DNA from 2 places in the Burkholderia sp. BCC0044 genome. Region 2 is predicted to be linked to the other one. Evidence: riboswitches for the same ligand, from Rfam matches in the RefSeq annotation. Region 2 holds a riboswitch; the other holds the start of a gene.
What was found. A riboswitch is a leader RNA that binds a small molecule or an ion and turns the genes downstream of it on or off. The one in region 2 is predicted to bind manganese.

Region 1 (3,402 bases), on a different contig from region 2:
AGTAGCCCGACGATCGCGAGCACCGACACGGCCGCATCGGCGATCACGTGAACGTAGGCCGACCGGATGTTGTGATCGCGATGCGCGGCCGAGTGCGACTCGTGAGCATGATGCACGTGGTGCGCGTCATCGTGGTCATGGTCATCGTGGTGGTCGTGCCCATGCGCGTGATGATGACCATGCCCATGATGGTGATCGCCGCTCAGCAGCCACACGCTGGCGAGGTTCACCGCGAGCCCCAGCACGGCGATCGGAATCGCTTCGTCGAAGTGAATCGGCACCGGCGCCAGCAGGCGCACGATCGCCTCATAGCCGATCAGCAACGCAATCATCGCGAGCACGATCGCGCTCGTGAAGCCGGCCAGGTCGCCGAACTTGCCGGTGCCGAACACGAAGCGCGGATCGTCGGCGTGCCGGCGCGCGTAGGTATAGGCCAGCGCGGCGATCAGCATCGCGCCCGCGTGCGTCGACATGTGCAGCCCGTCGGCGACCAGCGCGAGCGAGCCGAACAGCGTGCCGCCGACGATCTCGGCGATCATCATCGCCGTGCACAGGCCGATGACCATCCACGTCTTGCGCTCGTTGCGCGCGTGCGCGGCGCCCAGAAACGCGTGGCTGTGCACGCCGCCGGTCGTCGGGCTCTTGAATTCGTTCATGTTCGATCCGGTTACTTGAAATAGCTGTGGACGACCTCGATCAGCTGCTCGGTCGCGCTGCCCTCGTGTGCGTCGGGCGTGTCCGCATCGACGAGATGCGACCGGATGTGGTCTTCCAGCACGACGGCCAGCAGCCCGTTCATCGCGCCGCGGCAGCTCGTGATCAGTTGCAGCACGTCGTTGCAGCCGCGCTCGTCTTCCAGCGCCCGCTCGATCGCTTCGACCTGTCCCTTGATGCGGCGCACGCGATTCAGCAGCTTCTGTTTTTCGCGAACGGTATGACTCATCGATGGCTCCTGTATAGGGTAGGGGAGTATATCTCCTGACAGCTATCCCTATAGGGCGGAGGGGTATATTTTTTCGAGACGAAGGCTTGTCGAAAGAAAACCGCTCGGCTAGACTGCTTTCCGTCTTTGGGGAGTAGCCTGCTTTCCGTCCCCGGAAAGCGAACGCGTCAACACACTCGGCCTGCGGCCGTGGCGCGTTCGGCCTGATCGGCTTGGCGAGACCATCGGCACATCGCGTCGTTCCTGGTCGGACGCCGGCGGATGTGTCATGGTTCGTCAGCGTCCGATCACGGAGTCCCCATGTTCCTTCCTGCTCATCGCTCCCACGCCACCGCTGCCCGCGGAGGTGCCGCATGACCTTCATGTTCGTCGAACTGGCGTTCATGCTGATCGTCATCCTCGTCGCGGCCGAAATCTTCACCAATGCGCTCGAACATCTCGGCGAACGCCTGAAGATTTCCGAAGGCGTGACCGGCTCGCTGTTCGCGGCCGTCGGCACCGCGCTGCCCGAAACGATGGTGCCGCTGCTCGCGCTGGCCGGCGGCACGTCGAGTCAGGCCGTCAACGAGGAGATCGGCGTCGGCGCGATTCTCGGCGCGCCGCTGATGCTCGCGACGCTCACCACGTTCCTGATGGCGCTCGCCGTGATCCGCTCGCGCGGGCTGCGCGGCACGATCGCGCCCGAACGCACGGGCTTCGTGCGCGACATGAATACCTTCCTCGCCGCATTCTCGCTGGCGACCGTCGCGATGTTCGTCCCGCATCACAACTGGGCCGTGCGCGCGCTGCTCGCCGCGATGCTGGTCGGCCTCTACGTGATGTACGTCGTGCTGACGTTCCGCGCGTCGACCGGGCTCGTCGATGCCGGGCACGGCACCGAGGCGCCGCACGCGATGCTCCTGTCGCGCATCGGCCTGCCGACCAACCTGGCGACGATCGTGCTGCAACTGCTGATCGGCGTCGCGCTGCTGGTCGGCGGCGCGAAGGGCTTCATTCACGGCGTGGAAGGCGTGTCGCACGTGCTCGGCGTGTCGGCGCTGCTGCTGTCGCTGATCATCGTGCCGATCGCGACGGAACTGCCGGAGAAGGTCAACAGCGTGCTGTGGATCCGCCGCAAGAAGGACACGCTCGCGTTCGGCAACATCACCGGCGCGATGGTGTTCCAGGGCACGCTGCTGCCGGCGATCGGCATCATGCTGACGCCGTGGGAGCCGCGCCCCGAAGTGCTGACCGGCGTGATCATCACGCTTGCGGCCGCCGCGTGGCTGCGCGTCAATGCGCGCACGCGCGGGCTCGCGATCTGGGCGTTGCTCGCGAACGGCGCGGGGTATGCGGGGTATCTGGCGCTGACGCTGACGCGTTGAGCGCTGAGCGCCGGACGGGCGCGCCGGCCGACCAACACGTCGGCACGGCGCGTTTGCATGGCGCCGGATGCGGGCGACGGCAACGCCCGCATCCCGACGATCAGGAACCCTTGACGAGTTTGACGATCGTCAACGTGCCGTCGACCTTCTCGATCCGCACCTTGACCTTGTCGCCCGCATGCGCTTGCGCGAGCATCGCCGCATCCTTCGCCTTGAACGCCATCGTCATCGGCGGCATCCCGACGTTCTGCAGCGCGCCGTGCTTCAGCGTGATCTTGCCGCTCGCGGCATCGACCTTCTTCACTTCGGCGTCGGTCAGCGCGGCGTTCGGTTCCGCTGCGCCGTCCGACGACATCTTCATGCCGGACATGTCCATGCCCGACATCTCGCCGGCGGCAAACGCCGGTACCGCGAAAGCACTCAGCGCGACGACAGCGGTTGCGGTTGCAGTGGCGATCAATTGATTCATCTTCATCGTGATTCTCCGGTGGGAAGGGATGGCACGTTCGTGCCGGAAGGAACTGCATCGGAATGCCGCGTGCGGCCCGCGCTTCGCGCACGACGGCGCTGAAGCAGAAGCCACGCGGCGGGAATGACGAACATCGACAAGAGCGGCGCCGTGACCATGCCGCCGACCATCGGCGCGGCGATGCGCTGCATGACTTCGGAACCGGCGCCGTGGCCGATCATGATCGGCACGAGCCCGGCCAGCACGACGGCGACCGTCATCGCCTTCGGCCGCACCCGCAGCACCGCGCCTTCGCGAATCGCGTCGAGCAGCAACGCATCGGTCAGCGGTTCGCCGGCATCGAGCCGGCGCTGCAGCGCGCCCTTCAGGTACAGCAGCATCACGACGCCGAATTCGGCGGCCACGCCGGCCAGTGCGATGAAACCGACCGACGTCGCGACGGACACCGCATGGCCGAGCGCCCACACGAGCCAGAATCCGCCGACCAGCGCGAACGGCACCGTCGACATCAGCAGCAGCGCGTCGGCCGCCGAATCGAACGTGACGAACAGCAGCACGAAGATCACGACGAGCGTGACGGGCACGACGGTGCGCAGCGTCGCCGCCGCGCGTTCGAGATACTCGAA
Region 2 (3,402 bases):
TCGCGAAGCACCGTCCCGCCCCGTGCGGCGCCGATCGCTTTCTTCTGTTCGCCTTACCTTGATGCAGGACCCTTCGTCATGACGCAAACCGCTTTCCGTTCCCAACTGCTGACCTTCAACGGCGACCCGGCGCAATCGAGCCAGGCCGCGAATTACGAGACCGACGGGCTCCTGATCGTCGACGACGGCAAGGTCGTCGCCGCCGGCCCGTACGCGTCGCTTGCCGCGACACTCGCGCGCGACGCGGTGGTCCACGACCTGCGCGACAAGCTGATCGTGCCCGGCTTCATCGACACGCACATCCACTATCCGCAGACGGACATGATCGCGTCGCCGGCGCCGGGCCTGCTGCCGTGGCTCGACAAGTACACGTTCCCGACCGAGCGCCAGTTCGGCGACCCCGAGCATGCGCGCGAAGTCGCCGACTTCTTCGTCGACGAACTGCTCGCGTGCGGCACGACGAGCGCGCTCGTCTACTGCACGGTGCACAAGCAGTCGGCCGATGCGCTGTTCGCAGCAAGCGACGCGCGCGACCTGCGGATGATCGCGGGCAAGGTGCTGATGGACCGCAACTGCCCCGAATTCCTGCGCGACACCGCGCAGTCGGGCTACGACGACAGTGCCGAGCTGATCGACCGCTGGCACGGCAAGGGCCGCCAGATGTACGCGCTCACGCCGCGCTTCGCGCCGACGTCGACCGAGGCGCAGCTCGAGGCGTGCGGCGAACTCGCGCGCCGCCATCCGGACGTGTTCGTGCAAAGCCACGTCGCGGAAAACGTCGACGAGGTGAAATGGGTGGCCGAGCTGTTCCCCGGCCATCGCAGCTATCTCGACATCTACGACCGCTACGGGCTGCTGCGGCCGCGCGCGGTGTACGGCCACTGCATCCACCTCGACGACGAGGATCGCCGCCGGATGGCCGAGACGCGCACCGTCGTCGCGCACTGCCCGACGTCGAATTTCTTCCTCGGCAGCGGGCTGTTCGACTTCGACAAGGCCGGCGAATACGACGTACCCGTCACGCTCGCGACCGACGTCGGCGGCGGCACGTCGTTCTCGATGCTGCAGACGATGAACGAGGCGCACAAGGTCGCGCGGCTGTCGGGCCATCACCTGACCGCCACGCGAATGTTCTGGCTCGCGACGGCCGGCGCCGCGCAGGCGCTCGACCTCGCCGACACGATCGGCACGCTCGAGCCGCGCACCGAGGCCGACTTCGTCGTGCTCGATCCGCGGGCGACGCCGCTGCTCGCGCGCCGCACGCAGCGCGCGGATTCGCTCGAGGAACTGCTGTTCGCGTTCGCGCTGCTCGGCGACGACCGCGCGGTGTACCGCACCTATGCGGCCGGCGAACTCGTGCACGAGCGCGGCGCCGCGCGCCGCCCGGCCGCCGCGTAACGGCTCGCGGGTAGCCCGTTCCGGCCTGCGCGGCAGCTTCGCCGTCGCGCAGGCCGGCAACCGAACCCGCAAGACGGCCCGCCCGCTTTCGCGCACGCAACGCGCCGTGCTAGAATTCGCCGCTCATTGGGGAGTAGCCGCTCCGCTCGATGTCCCGCGCCCCCGGCGCGCATCGTGACGGAGGCGTCCGTCAACAGACTTGGCCGTTCGGCCATGGCGGCCGCAGCCACGTTGGCCTGGCGAGACCGATGGTTCACTGCGCGCCGCATCAGGGCCCGGCGCGCGGCGGATCGTCGCTCGCACGCACAACAACGGCCCGTGGAACCCCATTCGTGTCTCAAGCCTTCCTGATCTCCACCGGCGCCGTCGCCCTCGCTGAAATCGGCGACAAGACCCAACTGCTTTCCCTCGTTCTGGCCGCGCGCTATCGCAAGCCGGTGCCGATCATTCTCGGCGTGCTCGTCGCGACGCTCGTCAACCACGGTTTCGCCGGCGCGCTCGGCGAATGGCTGGGCGTGCTCGTCACGCCGTCGATCATGCGCTGGGCGCTCGCGTTCTCGTTCATCGCGATGGGGCTGTGGATCCTGGTGCCGGACAAGCTCGACGAGGACGAGGCCAATGCGACCCGCTCGCGGCTCGGCGTGTTCGGCGCGACGCTGGTCGCGTTCTTCCTCGCGGAGATGGGCGACAAGACGCAGATCGCGACGGTCGCGCTGGCCGCGCGTTTCCAGGATTACATCGGCGTGGTGGCCGGCACGACGTTCGGGATGATGCTCGCGAACGTGCCGGCGATCCTGCTCGGCGACCGCTTCGCGCATCGTCTGCCGACGAAGCTCGTGCACGGGATCGCGGCCGTACTGTTCGTCGTGCTCGGCGCGCTGGCGCTGCTGGGTGTCGGGGTCTGACGGAAAGGAAAGTGGCCGGCGCGGCCGGGCGGCCGCGCCGAGAAGGATGCCGCGCTACTTCGCGACGGCCGCGCCCGAGGCGGGCGCCGCCGGCACCGCGCGCTCGTTGGCGGCCGGCGCCGCCGGCCCGCCGCGCTTGTCGACCGGCAGCCGGACCGTGCGGACCGCGCCGTTCGACAGCGGGAAATCGGCGAGCGCGCTGCGCGCGAGGAACGGCATCGCGTACAGCAGCGTGCCGTTGTCGCCGGTCGTGCGCGCGGACACGTTGTAGACCTCCTTGCCCGTCGCGCGCTCGGTGATGCGGATGCCGAGCATGTAGTCGAACACCTGGTAGGTCTGCGCGACATAGCCGGCCGGCATCGGCCCCCAGGGGCCCCACGGACCCCAGGGACTCCACGGCCCGCCCCGCCAGTACGGCCCCGGCCCCATGAACCACGGGTCATAGTAGACCGGCTGCGGCACCGTCACGAGATCGCTGCCGACCGCATAGGTCAGCCCGACGAGATAGCGTGCCTGCGACTGCGGCACCTGCCGGAACGCGTACGCGGACAGCTCGTTCGCGACGATCGGCTCGTAGGTCGACTGCTCGATGCTGTTCTTCTGCGCGTCCGTGCGCGTGAACGCATAGGTGCGGGTCGCGTCGCTGCCGCTCCAGTCGGAGAAGGCCGTGACCTGGGTAGTCACGTAGCTGGTGCAGCCGGTCAGCAGCGCGACGCACAGCGCCGCCGCCCAGCCCGCACCGCGAAAAATCCATTCGCGTTTCATGTTGATCCTCGTCGATCCGTCACCCGTTCGTCGCACCGCGCGAAGCACAACGGGATGCCGATAATACGCGGACTATCGGAAGCGGTAAAAAGTTCGCCCGGCACGCAGCCGCAAGCCTTTGTACAATGGCCCGGTTCGCCTGGCCCGCGCGACGGGCCCGTCCCCCACTCCACCGATCTCGACGACCATGTCCGACAACGCCTCCTCCACCGTGATCCGCCGCGCCGACTACACGCCGCCGGCCTTCCTCATCGATTCCGTCGCACTCGAATTCGATCTCGCGCCGGCCCGCACGATCGTCAGGAACACGATGCGCGTGCGCCGCAATCCGGAC

Region 1: it holds a riboswitch for manganese, as region 2 does, so the genes downstream of both, HWX14_RS19250 (sodium:calcium antiporter) here and HWX14_RS06350 (TMEM165/GDT1 family protein) in region 2, are expected to answer to the same signal.

What each region holds. Positions count from the first base shown of each region.
Region 1 covers NZ_CADFDO010000003.1:491,650-495,051, forward strand. Annotated here, with positions in the region: gene dmeF (CDF family Co(II)/Ni(II) efflux transporter DmeF) at 1-656, opposite strand, end outside; gene HWX14_RS19245 (metal/formaldehyde-sensitive transcriptional repressor) at 668-943, opposite strand; yybP-ykoY riboswitch at 1,060-1,233, shown strand; gene HWX14_RS19250 (sodium:calcium antiporter) at 1,297-2,307, shown strand; gene HWX14_RS19255 (copper-binding protein) at 2,408-2,782, opposite strand; gene HWX14_RS19260 (efflux RND transporter permease subunit) at 2,779-3,402, opposite strand, start outside.
Region 2 covers NZ_CADFDO010000001.1:1,422,178-1,425,579, forward strand. Annotated here, with positions in the region: gene guaD (guanine deaminase) at 79-1,398, shown strand; yybP-ykoY riboswitch at 1,515-1,652, shown strand; gene HWX14_RS06350 (TMEM165/GDT1 family protein) at 1,731-2,303, shown strand; gene HWX14_RS06355 (DUF4136 domain-containing protein) at 2,358-3,068, opposite strand; gene pepN (aminopeptidase N) at 3,256-3,402, shown strand, end outside.